DNA from 4 places in the Streptomyces sp. NPDC038213 genome. Region 1 is predicted to be linked to each of the others. Evidence: riboswitches for the same ligand, from Rfam matches in the RefSeq annotation. Region 1 holds a riboswitch; each other region holds the start of a gene.
What was found. Region 1 has a riboswitch for cobalamin ahead of ACZ7JZ_RS24675 (energy-coupling factor ABC transporter permease). Riboswitches for the same ligand answer to the same signal wherever they lie in the genome.
Positions count from the first base shown of each region.

Region 2: another riboswitch for cobalamin. It lies ahead of ACZ7JZ_RS28670 (cobalamin biosynthesis protein); the one in region 1 lies ahead of ACZ7JZ_RS24675 (energy-coupling factor ABC transporter permease).
Region 3: another riboswitch for cobalamin. It lies ahead of ACZ7JZ_RS19720 (ribonucleoside-diphosphate reductase subunit alpha); the one in region 1 lies ahead of ACZ7JZ_RS24675 (energy-coupling factor ABC transporter permease).
Region 4: another riboswitch for cobalamin. It lies ahead of ACZ7JZ_RS13720 (acyl-CoA thioesterase); the one in region 1 lies ahead of ACZ7JZ_RS24675 (energy-coupling factor ABC transporter permease).

Region 1 is NZ_JBVJYM010000020.1:77,694-82,815, forward strand. It holds gene glyA (serine hydroxymethyltransferase) at 1-185, shown strand, start outside; gene ACZ7JZ_RS24665 (L-serine ammonia-lyase) at 499-1,881, shown strand; gene ACZ7JZ_RS24670 (AMIN-like domain-containing (lipo)protein) at 2,007-2,546, shown strand; cobalamin riboswitch at 2,678-2,871, shown strand; gene ACZ7JZ_RS24675 (energy-coupling factor ABC transporter permease) at 2,901-3,656, shown strand; gene ACZ7JZ_RS24680 (energy-coupling factor ABC transporter substrate-binding protein) at 3,656-4,009, shown strand; gene cbiQ (cobalt ECF transporter T component CbiQ) at 4,013-4,762, shown strand; gene ACZ7JZ_RS24690 (ATP-binding cassette domain-containing protein) at 4,771-5,122, shown strand, end outside.
Region 2 is NZ_JBVJYM010000028.1:62,168-67,289, forward strand. It holds gene ACZ7JZ_RS28660 (putative cobaltochelatase) at 1-250, opposite strand, end outside; gene ACZ7JZ_RS28665 (cobyric acid synthase) at 566-2,152, opposite strand; gene ACZ7JZ_RS28670 (cobalamin biosynthesis protein) at 2,149-3,129, opposite strand; cobalamin riboswitch at 3,188-3,311, opposite strand; gene ACZ7JZ_RS28675 (hypothetical protein) at 3,590-3,811, opposite strand; gene ACZ7JZ_RS28680 (inorganic phosphate transporter) at 3,855-5,111, opposite strand.
Region 3 is NZ_JBVJYM010000013.1:79,125-84,246, reverse strand. It holds gene ACZ7JZ_RS19725 (ribonucleotide-diphosphate reductase subunit beta) at 1-576, opposite strand, end outside; gene ACZ7JZ_RS19720 (ribonucleoside-diphosphate reductase subunit alpha) at 576-2,978, opposite strand; cobalamin riboswitch at 3,126-3,247, opposite strand; gene ACZ7JZ_RS19715 (GNAT family N-acetyltransferase) at 3,299-3,814, opposite strand; gene ACZ7JZ_RS19710 (YbdD/YjiX family protein) at 3,957-4,151, opposite strand; gene ACZ7JZ_RS19705 (carbon starvation CstA family protein) at 4,151-5,122, opposite strand, start outside.
Region 4 is NZ_JBVJYM010000007.1:74,113-79,234, reverse strand. It holds gene ACZ7JZ_RS13725 (N-acetylglucosamine kinase) at 121-1,086, opposite strand; cobalamin riboswitch at 1,835-2,062, shown strand; partial or broken gene ACZ7JZ_RS13720 (acyl-CoA thioesterase) at 2,207-2,539, shown strand; gene ACZ7JZ_RS13715 (ABC transporter substrate-binding protein) at 2,910-3,914, shown strand; gene ACZ7JZ_RS13710 (FecCD family ABC transporter permease) at 3,911-5,077, shown strand; gene ACZ7JZ_RS13705 (ABC transporter ATP-binding protein) at 5,074-5,122, shown strand, end outside.

The DNA.
Region 1 (5,122 bases):
CGATGGTCACCTCGGGCCTGCGGATCGGCACCCCGGCCCTGGCCACCCGCGGTTTCGGCGCCGAGGACTTCACCGAGGTCGCCGACATCATCGCCGAGACGCTCAAGCCGGAGTACGACAGCGAGTCGCTGAAGGCCCGCGTCTCCGCGCTGGCGGCGAAGCACCCGCTGTACCCGTCGCTCTAGACGCGTACGGGAGGGGCCCGGCCTTCGTTCTCCACAGGCCGGGCCCCTTTTTCGTGCTTGTCGTTCTTTTCGCGCCGCCCGCGCTCCCCTGCTGCTCCTGCGGGCCGGGCCGGGGCGGCGTGAGGCGGCTCACGCCGGGGCGACGCCCGGCGGACGGCTCGGGCAGAGCTGCCGTTCACCTGGCCGCGATACGCTCTTCTGCCGGACAAAATCCCCGAAACGCCCCGCTGCTCCACCCCCTCACGCCCCCTCCTGCACCTCCCGCACCTCCTGCCCCCTCCCACCCCACGAGCTGACAAGGGAGTCCGCCACCGTGGCCATTTCCGTGTTCGACCTCTTCTCCATCGGCATCGGGCCGTCGTCCTCCCACACGGTCGGCCCCATGCGGGCCGCCCGCATGTTCGTGAACCGCCTGAAGAAGGACGGGGTCCTCGCCCAGACCGACTCGGTGCGCGCGGAGCTCTTCGGCTCCCTGGGCGCCACCGGGCACGGGCACGGCACGCCGAAGGCCGTGCTGCTGGGCCTGGAGGGGCACTCCCCCCGCACCGTGGACGTGGAGAGCGCCGACGACGAGGTCGAGCGGATCCGCCGCACGGGCCGGCTGCGCCTGCTCGGCACGGAGATAGACGATGCCCACGAGATCGCGTTCGACGAGCCGAACCAGCTGATCCTGCACCGCCGCCGCTCCCTGCCGTACCACGCGAACGGCATGACCCTCTTCGCGTACGACGCGGCCGGCACCCCGCTGCTGGAGAAGACCTACTACTCGGTCGGCGGCGGCTTCGTCGTCGACGAGGACGCGGTGGGCGAGGACCGGATCAAGCTCGACGACACGGTGCTGAAGTACCCCTTCCGCTCCGGCGACGAGATGCTGCGCCTGGCCCGCGAGACCGGGCTGTCGATCTCCTCCCTGATGCTGGAGAACGAGAAGGCCTGGCGTACGGAGGAGGAGATCCGCGCCGGCCTGCTGGAGATCTGGGGGGTCATGCAGGCCTGCGTGCAGCGCGGCATCTCCCGCGAGGGCATCCTGCCGGGCGGGCTGCGCGTCAAGCGCCGCGCCGCCGCCACGGCCCGCCAGCTGCGCACCGAGGGCGACCCGCTGCTGCACCGCAGCGAGTGGACGACGATCTACGCGATGGCGGTCAACGAGGAGAACGCGGCCGGCGGCCGGGTCGTCACCGCCCCGACCAACGGCGCGGCGGGCGTCCTGCCGGCCGTCCTGCACTACTACGTGAACTTCGTGCCCGGCGCCGACGAGGACGGCGTGGTCCGCTTCCTGCTGGCCGCCGGAGCCATCGGCATGCTCTTCAAGGAGAACGCCTCGATCTCCGGTGCCGAGGTCGGCTGCCAGGGCGAGGTCGGCTCGGCCTGCTCGATGGCCGCGGGCGCCCTCGCCGAGGTCATGGGCGGCACCCCCGAGCAGGTGGAGAACGCCGCCGAGATCGGCATGGAGCACAACCTGGGCCTGACCTGCGACCCGGTCGGCGGCCTGGTCCAGATCCCCTGCATCGAGCGCAACGGCATGGCGGCCGTCAAGGCCGTCACCGCCGCCCGCATGGCCCTGCGCGGCGACGGCAGCCACAAGGTCTCCCTCGACAAGGTCATCAAGACCATGAAGGAGACCGGCGCCGACATGAAGGTCAAGTACAAGGAGACGGCCCGCGGCGGCCTCGCGGTCAACGTCATCGAGTGCTGACCGCCTGACCGCCCGACCCCCTCCGCCGCCGGAAATCGGCGGCGGAGGGGGGAACCGGCGGGAGTGTGAGGGATGTCTCTTCTGGAGACAGCATTGTCCCCGCCTCAGGAGAACCGGGGGTCGTCATGCCTCACCGTTCCGTCCGCCGTCAGCGACTCGTGGCCGCGGCCACGGGCGTCCTGCTCACCGCCGGTGTCGCGCTCGCGGCCCCGGCTTCCGCCGCCGCGGCTCCGGCGGCCGCCGCGCCGCAGCTCACCGCCGCCACCCAGACCCCGCTCGTGGTCAACGCCCGCTGGGGCGGGCACTGCACCTTCGACCGGATCGTCGTGGACATCAAGGGCTACATACCCTCGGTGACCGTCAAGCGGGTGGCCGAACTGCGCTACGACGGGTCCGGGAAGAAGGTCCCGCTCGCCGGGAAGTACTTCCTGGAGATCCGGCTGAACCCGGCCCAGGCGCACAACGACGCCGGGCAGTCCGTCTACAAGGGCCCCAAGCTGACCAGGATCTGGCTGCCCAAGCTCAAGGGCCTCGCCCTCACCGGCGACTACGAGGGGTACGTGACCTTCGGCGCCGCCTTCACCACCAAGCCCTCCTACTCCACCTTCAAGCTCCACAAGCCGGAGCGCTTCGTCGTGGACGTCCAGCACAGGAACGTCTGCTGAGGACCGGCCCGCCCGCGGCCGGTGATCCACCCGGCCGCGGGCGGGCCGCAGCGCCCCCGCAGGTACGTACGTCCAGGTCACGGCAGGGGACCCGGGCCGAGGGGGCAGGTTGTGGGCGGCGGGGCGGCCGACTAGGGTCGTACGGCCTTGGTGTTCGGGAAACCGGTGGAAAACCGGTGCGGCCCTCGCCACTGTGATCGGGAAGTCCGGCTCCACTCCTGCGGGAAGCCACTGGTCCGCTGCGGGTGACTGCGAAGACCGGGAAGGCGGAGCCAGGGCGGCAACACCCGTGAGCCAGGAGACCGGCCGGGGCGCGTTGTCCATCCACGAGGTGCTGGAGAGGTCTCCCCACTCATGCATATAGCCGAGGGGTTCCTGCCCCCTTTGCACGCGGCCGCCTGGGGCGCCGCGTCCGCTCCGTTCGTCGTCCACGGCGTCCGGGCCCTGACCCGCGAGGTCAAGTCCAACCCTGAGAGCACCCTGCTGCTCGGCGCCTCCGGCGCCTTCACGTTCGTCCTGTCCGCCCTGAAGATCCCCTCGGTGACGGGCAGTTGCTCGCACCCGACGGGTACCGGGCTCGGGGCCATCCTGTTCCGGCCGCCCATCATGGCGGTGCTCGGCACCATCACCCTGCTCTTCCAGGCACTGCTGCTGGCCCACGGCGGTCTGACCACACTCGGCGCCAACGTCTTCTCGATGGCGATCGCCGGGCCCTGGGCGGGCTACGCCGTCTACCGGCTGCTGCGCCGCTCGGGCACCCCGCTCATGGTGTCGGTGTTCTTCGGCGCCTTCTTCGCCGACCTGGTCACGTACTGCGTGACCAGCGTGCAGCTGGCGCTGGCGTTCCCCGACCCGGGGACCGGCTTCGCCGGAGCGCTGGCCAAGTTCGGCGGCATCTTCGCCGTCACGCAGATCCCGCTCGCGGTCAGCGAGGGCCTGCTGACCGTCCTCGTCGTGCGGCTGCTGCGGCAGTCCAGCGCGGCCGACCTGATCCGCCTGGGCGTGCTCGGCCGCAAGGACGCGAAGACCGCCGGGATCACCGGGGACGCCGGGGGCGCGGACGGTGGCAGGGGTACGGAGTCGGGCACGAAGACGGAGGCCTCGGTCTGATGAGCCGGAACGCGAAGATCAACACCCTGCTGCTGCTCCTGGTCGCCGCCCTGGCGGTGCTGCCGCTGGCCCTGGGCCTGGGCGAGGGCAAGGAGGAGCCGTTCGCCGGTGCGGACGCACAGGCGGAAGCGGCCATCACCGAGCTGAAGCCGGACTACGAGCCCTGGTTCTCCCCGCTGTACGAGCCCCCGTCCGGGGAGGTCGAGTCGGCGCTGTTCGCCCTCCAGGCGGCGATCGGCGCGGGCGTGCTCGCGTACTACTTCGGGGTGCGCCGCGGCCGCCGGCAGGGCGAGGCGAAGGCGGCGGGTGCCGCCGCCGGGGGCGCTGCGGGCACCGCGGACGGGAACGCGTAGCCGGTGCTGCCCATCGACGCCGCGGCGCACGGCAGCCGCTGGCGCCGCCGCCATCCGCTGGAGAAGGCCCTGCTGGGACTGGGCCTGACGCTGTGTGCGCTGTGCCTGCCGCCCTGGCCGGGCGGTCCGGTGGTCGCGGCCGCCACCCTGGCGGTCCTGCTGGGACCGGCCGGGGTGGCTGCCCGCCAGCTGTGGCGGGCCTTCCGGATCCCGCTCGGCTTCTGCTTCACCGGCGCGGTGCCGCTGCTGTTCGCCGTGGGCGGGCCGGCGGGCTGGGTCTCCCTGGCCCCCGGCGGCCCGCGACTGGCCGCCGAGCTGCTGCTGCGGACCTCGGCGGCCTCCCTCGGCGTGCTCCTGTTCGCGTTCACGACCCCCGTCTCGGACGTGCTGCCGCGGCTGGTGCGGGCGGGGGTGCCGGCGCCCGTGGTCGACGTGGCCCTGGTGATGTACCGGATCGGCTTCCTGCTGCTGGACTCGCTGGCGCAGGTGCGGCGCGCCCAGGCCGCCCGGCTGGGGCACACGAGCCGGGCCGCGGCCTGGCGTTCGCTGGCCGGGCTGGGCGCGACCGCGTTCGTCCGGGCCTTCGACCGCGCCGGGCGGCTCCAGTCGGGGCTGGCCGGGCGCGGGTACGACGGCACCCTGCGGGTGCTGGTGCCCCAGGCGGCCGTCTCGGGCCGCTTCCTGACCGCCTCGGGCGCCCTGCTGGGCGCGGTCGTCGCGGTCACCCTCGTACTGAAAGGGCTCTGGCTGTGAGGCCGTTGGTGGAACTGGTCGATGCGCGGTACGCCTACGAGGACGGGCCGCCGGTGCTCTCGGGGATCGGCTTCGGCATCCCGGAGGGCCGGTCCCTGGTCCTGCTGGGGCGCAACGGCAGCGGCAAGACCACGCTGCTGCGGCTGCTCAGCGGGGGGCTGCGGCTGCCGCGCGGCGGGGGCGCACTGCTGCTGGACGGAGAGCCGGTGCGCTACGACCGGGCGGGGCTGACCCGGCTGCGGACCTCGGTGCAGCTGGTGGTGCAGGACCCCGACGACCAGCTGTTCGCGGCCTCCGTGGCCCAGGACGTGTCCTTCGGGCCGCTGAACCTGGGGCTGGGCACCGCCGAGGTGCAGGAGC
Region 2 (5,122 bases), on a different contig from region 1:
CACCGGGCTCGTGGGAGCCGTCGGGGCAGCCGGGGTCGGGGGCGGCGGGGGCGCAGGAGAACCGGCAGCCCGGGACCACGTCCACCTCCGGCAGCAGGGCCGTCAGGGCCCGTACCGCGGTGGACTTGGCGGTCCCCTTCTCACCGCGCACCAGCACGCCGCCGACCGCGGGGCTGACGGCGTTCAGCAGCAGCGCCAGCCGGAGGTCGGCCTGGCCGACGACCGCCGTGAACGGATAGGGCGTACTCACGTGATGCTCACTCCTTCGGAGGGGTGGGGGAGGGGGAGGGCGGCGGGCCCGGCGGGGCGGGTGCGGGCGGTCCGCTGCGCGGGGCTGTTCCCCGACCCGCCCCTTCCCGAACTGGGGCTCCGCCCCAGACCCCGCGCCTCAAGCGCCGGCGGGGCTGGATATGTGCCGCTCCGCGGCAATTCCAGCCTGCGCGGCGTTTGAGCGCACCGGGCGCGGAGCGCACGGTTCGGGGGTCCGGGGGCTTGCCCCCGGTTTCGGGAAGGGGCGGGGTGGGGAAGAGGCCCCGCGCAGCGGACCCGGTCCCCGCGGACGCGGTCACGGTGCGCCCGGCGGGAGGAAGGGGAGCCCCGCCGGGGCGCCCGCCTCGATCAGCCGCAGCAGCGCACCCGTGTCCGCGTGCTCCTCGACCAGGTCCCCGAGCAGGTCCAACTGCTCCTCGCGAAGCGAGCCGAAGGACGTGTCCGGCGCCGGCACGAACCGGCGCCCCGCATCCCGCGCCACCTCCCGGAGGAACGCCCGCCGGAACCCGTCCGACTCCAGCGACCCGTGCCAGTGCGTCCCCCACACGGCCCCGACCCGGCACCCGTCCAGGAACGGCTCGCCGCCCCGCACGTCGGCGACGCCGTGGTGGATCTCGTACCCCTCCACCGCCTCGCCCAGCGCCGTGCCCACCGGCCGCGCCAGGGTCTTCTCCGCCGCGAAGCGGACCCGTACCGGCAGCAGTCCGAGCCCCGGCACGGTGCCGGCCCGGGACTCGACCTCGTCCTCGATGACCTCGCCGAGGGCCTGGAAGCCGCCGCAGATCCCGAGGACCGGCCGCCCCTCGGCGGCCCGCCGGGCCAGCGCGTCCGCGAGCCCCCGCTCGCGCAGCCACTGGAGCGCCTTCACGGTCCCGCGCGTGCCCGGTACGACGGCCAGATCGGCGTCGGCGAGCTCCTCGGGCCGGTCCACGAACCGCACCACGACCCCCGGTTCGGCGGCCAGCGCGTCCACGTCCGTGAAGTTCGACATCAGCGGCACCGCGCAGACGGCGACCCGCAGGACGTCCTCGCCCACCGGCGGGGCCACCACCGATTCGCGCACCGCGCCCCGCAGCGATACCCGCAGGCCGTCCTCCTCGTCGATGCCCAGCCCGTGCTGGAAGGGCAGGACGCCGTAGGTGGCGCGGCCCGTGAGCCCGCGGAGCATCTCCATCCCGGGCTCCAGCAGGGAGACGTCCCCGCGGAACTTGTTGACCAGGTAGCCCGCGATCAGCTCCTGGTCCCCGGGGGCGAGCAGGGCCGTGGTGCCGAAGAAGGACGCGAACACCCCGCCCCGGTCGATGTCCCCGACCACGACGACGGGGAAGCGCGCGGCGCGCGCGATGCCCATGTTGACGATGTCGGTGCGCCGCAGGTTGATCTCGGCCGGGCTGCCGGCCCCCTCGCAGATCACGGCGTCATACGTGCCCCGCAGCTGCTCCAGGCAGTCCGTGACGATGCCGAGCAGCTGCTCCTGGCGGCCGCCGTGGTAGCCGCGGGCGCTCATCTCGCCCACCGGCTTTCCCAGCAGCACCACCTGGCTGCTGCGGTCGCTGCCGGGCTTGAGGAGCACCGGGTTCATCAGCGCCGTGGGCTCGACCCGGGCCGCCTGGGCCTGCATGGCCTGGGCCCGGCCGATCTCGGCGCCCTCGCGGGTCACGAAGGAGTTCAGGGACATGTTCTGCGCCTTGAACGGCGCGACCTTGACGCCCTGGCGGGCCAGCCAGCGGCAGATGCCCGCCGTGACCACGCTCTTGCCGGCGTCGGAGGTGGTCCCGGCGACCAGCAGCCCGCCGCCGCGCCGCCCGCCCCCGGTGCCCGTACCGCCTCTTCCGGGCCCGCTCTGCCCCGTACCGCCCTGCCCGGTGGCGCCGCCGCTCATCGCCGTCCCTTCCGTCGCCGTGTCCGCAGTCCCGAGACCAGCAGCCGGCCCGCCGCGCAGGTGCCCAGCGCGATCCAGGTGACCTGCCGGGAGAGGCGTACCGCCCGTTCGATGTCGGCGGCCGCTACGGGCCGCCCGGCCGCGCCGTTGAGCACCGCGCGGTGCTCGACGCGGCCGCCGTACGCGAGCGTGCCGCCCATGCGCACGCCCAGGGCCCCCGCGAAGGCGGCCTCGACCGGCCCGGCGTTCGGGCTCGGGTGGTCCGCCGCGTCGGCACGCCAGGCCCGGACCGCCCCCCGACGGTCCGGGCCCGCCAGCACGGCCGCGGCCGCGGTCAGCCGGGCGCCCGGCCAGCCGGCCAGGTCGTCCAGGCGGGCCGAGGCCCAGCCGTAGCGCAGGTAGCGGGGGGAGCGGTGGCCGACCATCGCGTCGAGGGTGTTCACGGCGCGGAAGGCCAGCAGTCCGGGCACGCCGAGCGCAGCGCCCCAGACGAGGGCGCCGACGACGGCGTCGGAGGTGTTCTCGGCCACCGACTCGACCACGGCGCGGGCGATCTGCTGCTCGTCCAGGGAGTGCGGGTCGCGCCCGCACAGGTGCGGCAGGCGCTCGCGGGCCACGTCGGCGTCCCCCGCGGCCAGGGCCCCGCCGATGGCGCGGGCCTCGCGGCCCAGCGAGGTGCCGCCGACCACGGTCCAGGTGGCGGCGGCGGTCAGGGCGATCCGGGCGGCGGCGGGCCGCGCGCGCACGGCGCGGGCGGCCAGGACCCCCAGCGCGGCGGCACCGCCCGTGCACACCACGGTGTGCAGGGCCCCGAGGGCCCGCTGGCGGGAGGGTTCGGGCCGCCAGAGGGCCCGTTCCACGGCGGCGGCGGCACGTCCGAAGGCGGCGACGGGGTGGCCGCGGCGCGGATCGCCCAGGATCCGGTCCCCGATCAGCCCGGCCGCCGCACCGTACGCAAACACGCGATCGGCACGCATGGCAGGTGTGTGTCCTCACTCAGGGTCCGCGCCCTGGTTCGACGTGACCGGCGGTGAGAGTCTCCTGGCTCCCGGATCGGCGCCTCCCCCGGCCTTCCAGCCCGCAGGGGCCGTGACGCACGGTGGGGGAGCGCTCCCCGGTGACAGTGGCGGGACCGCGCCGGATTCACACCGGACTTCCTCTCCTGCCGCCGTAATGGCTCGGGCAGTCCACCACGCACCGCGATGGCCCGTCAACTCGCCGTTGACCTGCGCAAGGACAGTGTGCGCAGGCCCACACGGGGTCCGGGGCGCGGCCGGGGCCGCCCCGGAGCGGACCGCCCGCCGCCCCACCCGCCGCACCGCCCGCCCGGCACCCGCCGGGGTGTGCGAAAGCTCCCCCGCAGGCCGCTGGTGGGGCCTGGCGGGGGAGCTGTGTTTCCCGGGTTTCCCGGGGTTCTCGCGGCTCGGGTTCCGCAGGTCAGACGACGATCAGGTAGATCCCGTAGCTGACGGCCGCGGCGCAGACGGCGAAGGCCGCGTAGGCGCCGGAGCGGGCGAGGACGGCGCCGCCGCCCCGCTGGACCGCTGCCTCGTGCTTCGAGAGGCCGACGAGTCCCAGGACGAACAGGGCCACGAGGCCGATGGTGGCTCCGAGGCTGACGCCGAAGACGGAGCCCAGGGCTGCCCAGTCGATCTTCATAGCTTCAGGTTCCTCTGCAGTGCTCGGTGGGTCCGGTGCGCGGTCAGACCGCGGCGGCCGGAGCGGCCGGGGTCTCGCCCGCGGTGTGCGGTGCCGGGATGGTGGCCTTGAGGTCCTCGTCGGTGACCGCGGCGGTGGTGCCGGCCGGCGGCGGGGTGACGGCCGCGATGGCGGTGGTCACGACGCCGGGCTCGTCGCCCCCGGTCTCGTTCACGTTGGTGTGGTCGACGACCTGGCGGCGGGAGATCAGCCAGATGGCGAGGCAGGAGCCCACGAGGAAGACGGTCACGGCGGCGATGCCGACGTCGCCGATGCGCATCACGTACTCGGCGCCCGCGCCGACCAGTGCGGCGGCCGGCAAGGTCAGGCCCCACGCGACGAACATGCGGGTGGCGGTGGACCAGCGGACCACACCGCCCTTGCGGCCCAGGCCGGCACCCATGACGGCGCCGGAGCAGGAGTGCGTGGTGGAGAGGGAGAAGCCCAGGTTGGACGAGGCCAGGATGACCGCGGCGGCCGAGGTCTGGGCGGCGAAGCCCTGCTGCGGCTGGAGGTCGGTCAGGCCCTTGCCCATGGTGCGGATGATGCGCCAGCCGCCCAGGTAGGTGCCGAGGGCGATGGCCACACCGGCGGAGACGATGACCCAGACCGGCGGGTTCGAGCCGGGCGCGAGCGCGCCACCGGCGACGAGGGCCAGGGTGATGATGCCCATCGTCTTCTGGGCGTCGTTGGTGCCGTGCGCCAGGGAGACCAGTCCGGCCGAGGCGATCTGGCCGGCGCGGTAGCCCTTGGCCGAGGTCTTCTCGTCCATGCCGCTGCCGAGCTTGTACGTCAGCTTGGCGGCGAGCAGCGCGGCGACACCGGCGACCAGGGGCGCGGCGACCGCGGGGATCAGCACCTTGGTGACCAGCGTGCCGCCGTTGACCGCACCGAGGCCGGCGGAGGCGACCGCGGCACCGATCAGACCGCCCATGAGGGCGTGGGAGGAGCTGGAGGGGAGGCCGACCAGCCACGTCAGGAGGTTCCAGAGGATCGCACCGACGAGCGCGGCGAAGATCACTTCGGGCTGGATTCCCTCTTCGTTCACGAGGCCCTTGGAGATCGTCTTGGCGACCTCCACGGACATGAACGCGCCGACGAGGTTGAGTACGGCGGACATCGCCACCGCCGTCTTGGGCTTGAGGGCGCCGGTCGAGATGGTGGTGGCCATCGCGTTGGCCGTGTCGTGGAAACCGTTCGTGAAGTCGAACACGAGAGCGGTGATGATCACGATCCCGAGGAGAAGCGTTATGTGCTCCATTTACCCAGGCT
Region 3 (5,122 bases), on a different contig from region 1:
GTACACGTACGCGAAGGCACCGTAGAAGAACAGGCCCTCGATGCAGGCCGCGAAGCAGATCAGGTTCAGCAGGAAGCGGCGGCGGTCGGCGGCCGTCTCCAGCCGGTCGATCTTCTCGACCGAGTCCATCCACCGGAAGCAGAACTGCGCCTTCTCGCGGATCGAGGGGATGTTCTCGACCGCCGCGAAGGCCGCCGCGCGGTCCTCCGGGTCGGGCAGGTAGGTGTCCAGCAGCGTCAGGTAGAACTGGACGTGCACGGCCTCCTCGAACAGCTGGCGCGACAGGTACAGGCGCGCCTCCGGGGAGTTGATGTGCTTGTACAGCGTCAGGACCAGGTTGTTCGAGACGATCGAGTCGCCCGTCGCGAAGAACGCGACCAGGCGGCCGATCATGTGCTGCTCGGCCGGGCTGAGCTTGGCCAGGTCCGCCACGTCGGAGTGGAGGTCGACCTCCTCCACCGTCCACGTGTTCTTGATGGCGTCCCGGTAGCGCTCGTAGAAGTCCGGGTAGCGCATCGGGCGGAGGGTGAGCTCGAAGCCGGGGTCGAGCAGGTTCTTCCGTTCGGTGGTGCTCATTACTGGCAGGCCTCGCAGGACTCGGGGTTCTCAAGGGAGCAGGCCAGCGCGTCGGCGTCGACGGCCTGCGGGAGGGGCGCGGCCGGGGCCGGGACGGCGGCTGCGGCGGAGGCGGCGCGGGCGATCTTCGTCGCCGGGCGCGAGCGCAGGTAGTACGTGGTCTTCAGGCCCTGCTTCCAGGCGTACGCGTACATCGAGCTGAGCTTGCCGATGGTGGGCGTCTCCAGGAACAGGTTCAGCGACTGGCTCTGGTCGAGGAACGGCGTACGGGCCGCCGCCATGTCGATCAGGCCGCGCTGCGGGATCTCCCAGGCCGTGCGGTACAGGTCCCGCACCTCCTGCGGGATCCAGCCGAAGTCCTGGACGGAGCCCGAGGACTCGCGCAGCGCCTCGCGGGTCTGCGCGTCCCAGACGCCCAGGTTCTTCAGCTCCTCCACGAGGTAGCCGTTGACCTGGAGGAACTCGCCCGACAGGGTCTCGCGCTTGAAGAGGTTGGAGACCTGCGGCTCGATGCACTCGTACACGCCGGCGATCGAGGCGATCGTCGCGGTCGGGGCGATGGCCAGCAGCAGGGAGTTGCGCATGCCGGTCGCCGCGACCCGGGCGCGCAGGGCGGCCCAGCGCTCCGGCCAGTTCAGCTCCACGTCGTAGTGGTCGGGGTGCAGCACGCCCTGGGCGGTGCGGGTCTCGGCCCAGGCCGGCAGCGGGCCGCTGCGCTCGGCGAGGTCGCAGGAGGCCTCGTACGCGGCCAGCATGATCCGCTCGGCGATCCGGGTGGACAGCGCCTTCGCCTCGGCGGAGTCGAAGGGCAGCCGCAGCTTGAAGAACACGTCCTGCAGGCCCATGGCGCCCAGGCCCACGGGACGCCACTTCGAGTTGGAGCGCCCGGCCTGCTCGGTCGGGTAGAAGTTGATGTCCACGACGCGGTCGAGGAAGGTCACGGCGGTGCGGACGGTCTCGTCCAGCCGCTCCCAGTCCAGCTCTCCCGCCTCGGTGACGAAGGCGCCCAGGTTGACGGAGCCGAGGTTGCACACCGCGGTCTCGTCGTCGTTCGTGACCTCGATGATCTCGGTGCAGAGGTTCGAGGAGTGCACGACGCGGCCCGGGAGGGCGGTCTGGTTCGCGGTCCGGTTGGAGGCGTCCTTGAAGGTCATCCAGCCGTTGCCGGTCTGCGCGAGGGTGCGCATCATCCGGCCGTACAGGTCGCGGGCGGGCATGGTCTTGCGGGCCAGCCCCGCCGCCTCGGCCTTCAGGTACGCCGCGTCGAACTCCTCGCCGTACAGGTCGACGAGCTCGGGCACGTCGGAGGGGGAGAACAGCGACCACGGGGCGTCGGCGTTCACGCGGCGCATGAACTCGTCCGGGATCCAGTGCGCCAGGTTGAGGTTGTGGGTGCGCCGGGCGTCCTCGCCGGTGTTGTCGCGCAGTTCGAGGAACTCCTCGATGTCCGCGTGCCAGGTCTCCAGGTAGACGGCGGCGGCGCCCTTGCGGCGGCCGCCCTGGTTCACGGCGGCGACGGAGGCGTCGAGGGTCTTCAGGAACGGCACGATGCCGTTGGAGTGCCCGTTGGTGCCGCGGATCAGCGAACCGCGGGCGCGGATGCGGGAGTACGACAGGCCGATGCCGCCGGCGTGCTTCGAGAGGCGGGCGACCTGGTGGTAGCGGCCGTAGATCGAGTCCAGCTCGTCCAGCGGGGAGTCCAGCAGGTAGCAGGAGGACATCTGCGGGTGCCGGGTGCCCGAGTTGAAGAGCGTGGGGGAGGAGGGCAGGTAGTCCAGGCGGCTCATCAGCCGGTACAGGGAGGCCACCTCCTCGACCGCGCGGACGCTGTCGTCCTCGGCCAGTCCGCAGGCCACGCGCAGCATGAAGTGCTGCGGGGTCTCGACGACCTGCCGGGTGATCGGGTGGCGCAGCAGGTAGCGGCTGTGCAGGGTGCGCAGGCCGAAGAAGCCGAAGCGGTCGTCGGCGCCCTCGCCGAGCGAGTGCTCGACCAGGGAGTCCAGGCGCGCGGCGTGCGTACGGACGAACTCGGCGGTGCGGTCGGCGATCAGGCCCTCGCGGTGGCCGGTCGCCACGGAGGCGGAGAAGGAGGTCGCGCCCTGGCCGGCGGCCTCGTCGGCGATGGCGAGGGTCAGCAGGCGCGCGGCGAGCTTCGAGTACGCGGGGTCCTCGGAGATGAGCCCCGCGGCCGCCTCGGTGGCCAGCCCCCGCAGCTCGGCCTCGTCGGCGGCGGCGCTGCGGCCGCGCAGGGCGGCGGCGGCGACCCGGCCGGGGTCGGTGTCCGGCAGGTCGGCGGTGAGCTCGGTGAGGGTGCGCAGCAGCGCGGCCCCGGGCCCCCCGGTCTCGGCCGGGTCGGCGGGCTGGTCGGACTCGGCGCGCGATGCGGCAGGCGCGATGGTCACGGTGGGGGGCTCTCCCTCGCTCGGCTCCGGGGCCTGGCGGGAGGGCGCGGGCGGGCGCGTGCGGGCGTGGCAGGTCACACGAACTCACCGCACGGCGTCCACCAGCCCAAATCGCGAGGCCCGGACGTGGTCTGCGTCCGGCCGGTCGGCCGGATCAGGCGGTCGGCAGGTCCTCGGACTCGCAGCGCACGAAGGGTGCACTTCATACCGTTGCGGGACAGTTCCGGATTCGCACCGGATTCCCCTGCGGCGACAGCAGGGATGAGCATACATGTGGGGGCCCCTTCCTGTGGGACCCCCTAGATGTTGTGTCGAGTCGACTACTGATCGAGCGCGTTCAGCTCCAGCGCGTAGGTGATCAGGGGTACGGACGGTACGGGCGACCAGTCCCGCTCCGGGGTCCGGACGAAGCCCAGCCGGTGGTAGATCCGGTGGGCGCCGCGCATGGCGGGCTGGGTGGAGAGCACCACCGCGCGGACCCCTTCCAGGGCCCTGGCCCGGTCGATGCAGGCGCGTACGAGGGCCTCTCCGGCGCCCTGGCCGCGGGCCTCCCGGGCCACGGCGAGCATCCGGAACTCGGCCTCGCCGGGGCCCGCGATATCGGCGTAGCTGCTGCCGGGCGGCGCGAAGGCGACCCCGCCGAGCAGCGGACCGTCCCCGCGCACGGCGACCAGCACCTCGGAGTCCCGGGCGCGGGCGGCCACGTCGCGGAGCACGGAGGCGTAGTCCCCGCCGGCGTTGGCGTCGAGCAGCCCGTCGGCGAGGTAGGCCTGCGCGGTGATCTCCCCGAGGTCCGCGTACTCCCCGGGCCGCGCCTCCCTGATGACGATGTCCATGCCGTCGAGTGTGCCGGACGGGGGCGGGGGCGCCGGAGGGCGGGCGGGGGAGTGCGGGCGCGGGCGGGGGCGTACGGGGAGTACGGCAGGGGCCCCGCCGGGGGTGGCCGGCGGGGCCCCGTACGCCGCAGTGTGCGGGCGCTCAGCAGCAGCGGAAGCCCTCGCGGGGGTCCGCCTCCCGGGCGTCCGTGCGGGCGCGCTCGAAGGCGCGCCGGCTGAGGACCGCGGCGTCCGGGTCGTGGCCGCGGGCGTGGGCGACGTACCGGTCGTACGCCGCCTCGCCCGAGAACTCGCGGACGTAGAAGCGGATCCGGCCCCAGAGCTCGCGCGCGGACATCAGGCGACCGGCACCTTGGCGCGGCCGTCGTCGGGGTCGCCGGAGCCGGCCGCCGCGGCGGCTGCGGCCGCGGCCAGTTCCGCCTTCTCCTCCGGGGTGGCGATCAGCCCGGCCGGGGCGGTGATCCGGGAGCGCTGGTAGGGCGCCTCGTGGAGCTCCACGGTCCCGGGGCGCCTGACCGCCTTGACGCAGACCCGGGCGGCGTCCACGAGCACCACGACGATGAGCAGGGCGAAGAGGGCGGAGAGGACCCCGTCGACGGTGGCGTTGGTGACCACCGTGTGCATCTCGTCCATGGACTTGGCGGGCGGCAGGACCTTGTCGGCGTCGATGCCGGCCTGGAACTTGTCGCGCTGGGCGAAGAAGCCCACCCGCGGGTCCTCGGAGAAGATCTTCTGCCAGCTGGCGGTCAGGGTGACGGTCGCGTCCCAGGCCAGCGGTACGGCGGTCACCCAGGCCCACTTCAGGCGGCCGGACTTGACCAGCAGGGTGGTGCACACGGCCAGGGCCACGGCGGCGAGCAGCTGGTTCGCGATGCCGAACAGCGGGAAGAGCTGGTTGATCCCGCCCAGCGGGTCCTTGACGCCCACCCACAGGAAGTAGCCCCAGCCGCCCACGACCAGGGCGCTGGTGATCCAGACGCCCGGCTTCCAGCTGACCTGCTTGAAGGGCTTGGCCACGTTGCCCAGGGTGTCCTGGAGCATGAAGCGGCCCACGCGGGTGCCCGCGTCCAGGGTGGTGAGGATGAACAGGGCCTCGAACATGATCGCGAAGTGGTACCAGAAGGCCTTCATCGAGGCCCCGCCGACCACCGCCGAGAAGATCTCCGACATTCCGAGTGCGAAGGTCGGCGCCCCGCCGGTGCGGGAGAGCAGGGTGGCCTCCTCCACGTCGGAGGCGGCCTTCGCCAGATCGGCGGGCGAGAGGGTGAACCCGAAGTTCCCGACGGCCTGCGAGGCGCTCTCGACCGT
Region 4 (5,122 bases), on a different contig from region 1:
GGAGCGGTACAGCAGGCCAGGACCGTACGCCCCTGACATCGCCCTACCCGGCCCCCGCTACGCCCAGCCCGACCCGCGTCCAGTCGCAGTCACGCCGGCCCGCGCCGCACCCTCCCCTCCTCACGGCCGACTCCCCGCGCGGGCCAGGGCGACGGCGCCTCCGAGGCCGTCCGGGACCGGGTGCGGCACCAGGCCCCACGCGGCCGTGCGGGCGGCGAGGCGGGACAGCAGGGGGCCCTGCGGGCCCAGCAGTCCGCCCGCCGTCACCAGCGGTTCGCCCGCCGCGGGGCGCAGCGCGGCCGTGCTCTCGGCCAGCAGGTCCGCCGCCTCGTCCAGGATCCCGGCGGCCACCGGGTCGCCGTCCCGTGCCGCCTGCACGACCAGCGTGCAGTGCCGGGCCAGCCGGACGGGTTCGGCTTCGCCGCGGGCGCCGTCGATGAGCGCGTAGCGCACGGACGCGGTGTCGGCGGCCGGTGCCTGGAAGACCTCGGCCAGCCGACCGGTGAGCAGGGTCGCCGGGCCCCGCCCGTCCAGGGCCCGCAGGGCGCGGCGCACGCCTTCGCGGGCGATCCAGAAGCCGCTGCCGTCGTCCCCGGTGAGCCATCCGCAGCCGTCGGAGGCCGCGGCCAGGCGACGACCGCCGATCCGGGCGGCCGCAGCCCCCGTACCGGCGATCACCGCGAGCCCGTCCGCCGGCAGGCCCGGCGCGCCAGCGAACGCGATCTCGATGTCGGCGACGACGCTGACCCGGGCCCCCGCCACGCCGACCCGGGCCAGGGCGGTGTGCAGCGCCCGCCCGGCGAGCGCCCGTCCGCTGTCCCCCTGCCGCCCCGGGTTCCCGGCCCCGGCGAACCCGGCGACTACGGCGACCACGCTCCCGGCGCGCCCCGGGGCCAGTACGCCGCCGAGGACCTGCGCCAGCCTCTCCGCGAGCAGCGCCTCGGGCACCGTACGGGCGTTGCCCGCCCCGGCCGAAGCCGTGGCGAGGTACGGCCCGTCCGCGCCGGCGTCCCCCTCCGCGTCCGCGTCGGCGAGCGCCGCGCGCAGATGCGAACCGCCGCCGTCGATCCCCAGCACGAGCCCCATCGCACTCCCTCCCCGACCTGATCTGACCTGCCTGCCCTGCCTGCCCTGCCCAATGCGCGCCCGGCCGCCACCGCCTGACGGTCACCCAGATCGTAGGTGCACCGCACCGCAGTCGAGGAGGGGCACGGCGCCCGGCCCTCCGAGCCCCCGCCGCCGACCGCGCGCCATCGCCCTCCGGCCAGGCCCCCGCGTCCCCGCCCCCGGCTTCTGCCGGCCCGCGGGCGGCCGATGCGCCCGGCGGCCGGATGCCGCACCCGCACCACCGCCCGCGACCGCACCGCCGGTACCCGGCCGGAATGCCCCCCTTCCCCGGGTCCTGCTGGCGTGGGGGCCTCCGGCGCCCCGGCCGCCGCCGCGCCCGCCCCTGCCGTGCGGGTCGAAGGGGACGGGATGGTCTCGCAGGCGGCGCAGCACACCAGGGCGGTGGTGGAGGCCTACTGGACCCCGGCCCGCATGAGGTGGGCGCTGGCCCACCCCGTGGACGCGCGCCCCGCCCCCGCCGCGGCGGCGCCACCGCGCGGCGCAGCAGCGGCAGGCGGGTCTGCACCGGACGAGCGAACCGGTCGACCCCGCACGGGACTTCTTCTCCTCCGCGCACGGGACGTCGGCCAAGGTCCTCATCGGCCGGATCAACCGCTGACGGGGCGGGTGCAGACCCGGGGCGGTGCCGGGCGGGGGAGCAGGCCGGCCGCCGCGGGTGTGTCCGGGCCCTCACCACCGGGCCCTGCCGGGCCGCCGGTCCGTGCCGGTAGGCTGGGCGGGCAGCTGGTTCGCCCCGTCCGCCAGGCGGGATGCGTCGCAAGAGGGAACCCGGTGGGAATCCGGGACTGCCCCGCAGCGGTGAGTGGGAACGACCGCCGTCATACGCACTGGGACCGGACAACGGTCCTGGGAAGCGACGGCCAGTAGGAGCCCGCCGGGAGATCCGGCAGGCCCGCCCGCGAGTCCGAAGACCTGCCACTGCCTGTATGCCCAAGGCGCATACAGGGTCCGGGAGTCCACCCCCGGGCCTTTCTGCCGCGACTCGCGAAGGAGAGTTGACGTGGCCGGTACGACCGCAGGCACCGTGGGGTGCGCAGCCAAGGTCCCGGGCGATTCCCGGGTGACCCTCGCCCACATCATGAGCGAGCACGACACCAATCTGTACGGCACCATCCACGGCGGCGTCGTGATGAAGCTCATCGACGATGCGGCGGCCGCCGCGGCCGGACGGCACGCTGACGGCCCCGCCGTGACCGTGGCCGTGGACCGGATGGCGTTCCTCGCGCCGGTGCGGGCCGGTGACCTGCTCAGCGTCGACGCCGAACTGGAGCGGGCCGGGCGTACTTCGATGACCGTGGGCGTACGCGTCCGGGCGGAGCGCTGGAACGCCTCGGGTCCCGCGACCGAAGTGGCCACGGCGACGCTGGCGTTCGTCGCGATCGACGCCGAGGGCCGGCCGCGGCCCGTCCCCGCACTCGAAGCCCCCGCGCCGATTCCCGCGTAGCGGGGGACCTTTCGCGGGCGGCTGTACCGCGGGGCGAGCCCCGCTGCCGGATCGGCGAGAGCCGCACGCCCCTCCGCTCCCCCTTCTCCGACCTGCCCTCCCCTGCCCCTCCCCTGTCCCTCCGGACCTTCGCGACCGCGGGCCGACAGGGCGGTTTCTGCTGCCCGGGGCGCGGAGGGGCGCGCGCGATCCCCTGCACCCCCACGAGCCCTGCCGCCCCTCCGACCCTTGTTGCATGTTGTGTGCAACTGCCTCTAAGTTGCAGCAGCAGTCGCAGCAGGGCGCGTCGAACCGGGCGTCCAGACCATCCGATCCGACTGCGGTGAGAGGACCATCCATGCCCCGCAACCCCCTGAAATCCGTGCTGTCCGCATGCGCCCTGGCCGTGCTGGTGTCCGGCTGCGGCGGAGGCAGCACGTCCTCCCCCGCGGACTCCTCCTCGGCAGGTGCCGCCGGCGCCTCCGCCAAGGGATTCCCGGTCACGGTCGACAACTGCGGCGTGAAGACCACGTACAAGCGCCCGCCGCAGCGGGCCGTCTCGCTCAACCAGCACGCGACGGAGGCCCTGCTGGCCCTCGGCGTCGAGAAGTCGATGGTCGGCACGGGCTACCTGGACGACAAGATCCTCCCCGAGTACCAGGCCGCGTACGACAGCGTGAAGGTGATCTCCGAGGAGTACCCCTCCTTCGAGGCCCTGCTGGCCGCCGAGCCCGACTTCGTCTACGGCGGATGGTCCTCCACCTTCGACGAGAAGGAGGGCCGCAGCCGCGCGGCCCTCGCCAAGGCCGGGATCAACACCCACCTCAACACCGAGGAGTGCCCCACCGGGCCGGTGACCGTCGCCGCCATGGACGCGGAGATCCGCACGCTCGCCAAGATCTTCGGCGTGCCCGAGCGGGGCGAGGAGCGGCTGAAGGGCCTGCACGCCACCCTGGACAGGGTCGCGGGCCAGCTCAAGGGGGCCACCCCGCTCAAGCTCTTCGTCTACGACAGCGGCGACAAGACGGCGTTCACCGCGGGCGGCGCGGGCATGGGCAACGAGATGATGCGGCTCGCGGGCGGGGTGAACCTCTTCGCGGACCTCGACAAGGCCTACGGCGACGTGTCGTTCGAGCAGGTGGCGCAGCGGGCGCCCGAAGTGGTCGTCATCTACGACTACGGTGACCAGACCGTCGAGCAGAAGAAGAAGTTCCTCCTCGCACACCCGGCGCTGAAGGACGTACCCGCCATCAAGAACAAGCGGTTCGCGGTGCTGCCGCTGTCCTCGACCGTGCTCGGCGTCCGGGTGCCCGGGGCCGTCGAGTCGCTGGCCAAGCAGCTCCACCCGGACCGCGTCCGGTGACCGACGTGGAGACCCGTACGGCCGAAGGGGCGGACCCCGCCGGGAGCGGCCGCCCCGCCGGCGGCAGAGCCGCAGCCCGCACGTCCGCACAGGTGGACGGGCCCGGGCACGGAAGCGGGCCCGCCGCGCGCGGGCGCCGGCCCGGGATCCCGTACCCCGTGGTGCTGGCCGTGCTCGGACTGCTGCTGGCCGCAGCCGCCACGGCCGGGATCGCGGCGGGCTCGATCAGCGTGCCCGCCGAGCAGGTGTGGGGCATCCTGGTGCACCGCGTGCACCCGGCGCTCGCCGAGGCGACCTGGACGCCGGTGCGCGAGACGATCGTCGTCGACGTCCGCCTCCCCCGCGTACTGCTCGCCGGGGTCGTCGGCGCGGGGCTGTCCGTGGCCGGCATGGCCCTCCAGGCCCTGGTGCGCAACCCGCTCGCCGACCCGATGCTGCTGGGCGTGTCCTCGGGGGCCTCGGTCGGCGCGGTGCTGGCCCTGGTGCTGAACCTGTCGGTGTTCGGGCTGTTCACCCTGCCCCTGGCCGCGTTCTGCGGGGCCCTCGCGGCGCTCGTCGCGGTGTACTTCCTGGCCCGCTCGGGCGGCCGGATGACCACCGTGCGCCTGGTCCTGGCGGGGGTCGCGACGGCCGAGGTGCTGTCGGCGCTGGCCAGCTTCCTGATCGTCACCTCGAACGACCCGCACAAGACCCAGTCCGCGCTCCGCTGGATGCTCGGCGGGCTGGCCGGCACCACCTGGGCGACGGTCTGGATCCCGGTCGGCGCCGTACTGGCCGGCACGGCCGTGCTGCTGGGCGTCTGCCGCTCCCTCAACCTGCTGCTCGCCGGCGAGGAGGCCGCGGCGGCCCTCGGGCTGGACGTGCACCGCTTCCGCGCCGCCCTGTTCGTCCTGGTCGCCCTCATGATCGGCACCATCGTCGCCGTCAGCGGCCAGATCGGCTTCGTCGGCCTGATCATGCCGCACGTCGTCCGGCTGCTCGTGGGCGCCGACCACCGCCGCGCCCTGCCCGCCGCCGCGCTCCTGGGCGCCGCCTTCCTCATCGCCGCCGACCTGGCGGCACGGACGCTGATGACCCCGGAGGAGATCCCCGTCGGCATCCTCACCGCCCTGGTGGGCGGCCCGTTCTTCCTCTGGCTGATGCGACGGAAGGCCGCCCGATGACCCACGAGCCCCCGGCCCCCGACCCCGCCGCCGGCCCCCGCTCCG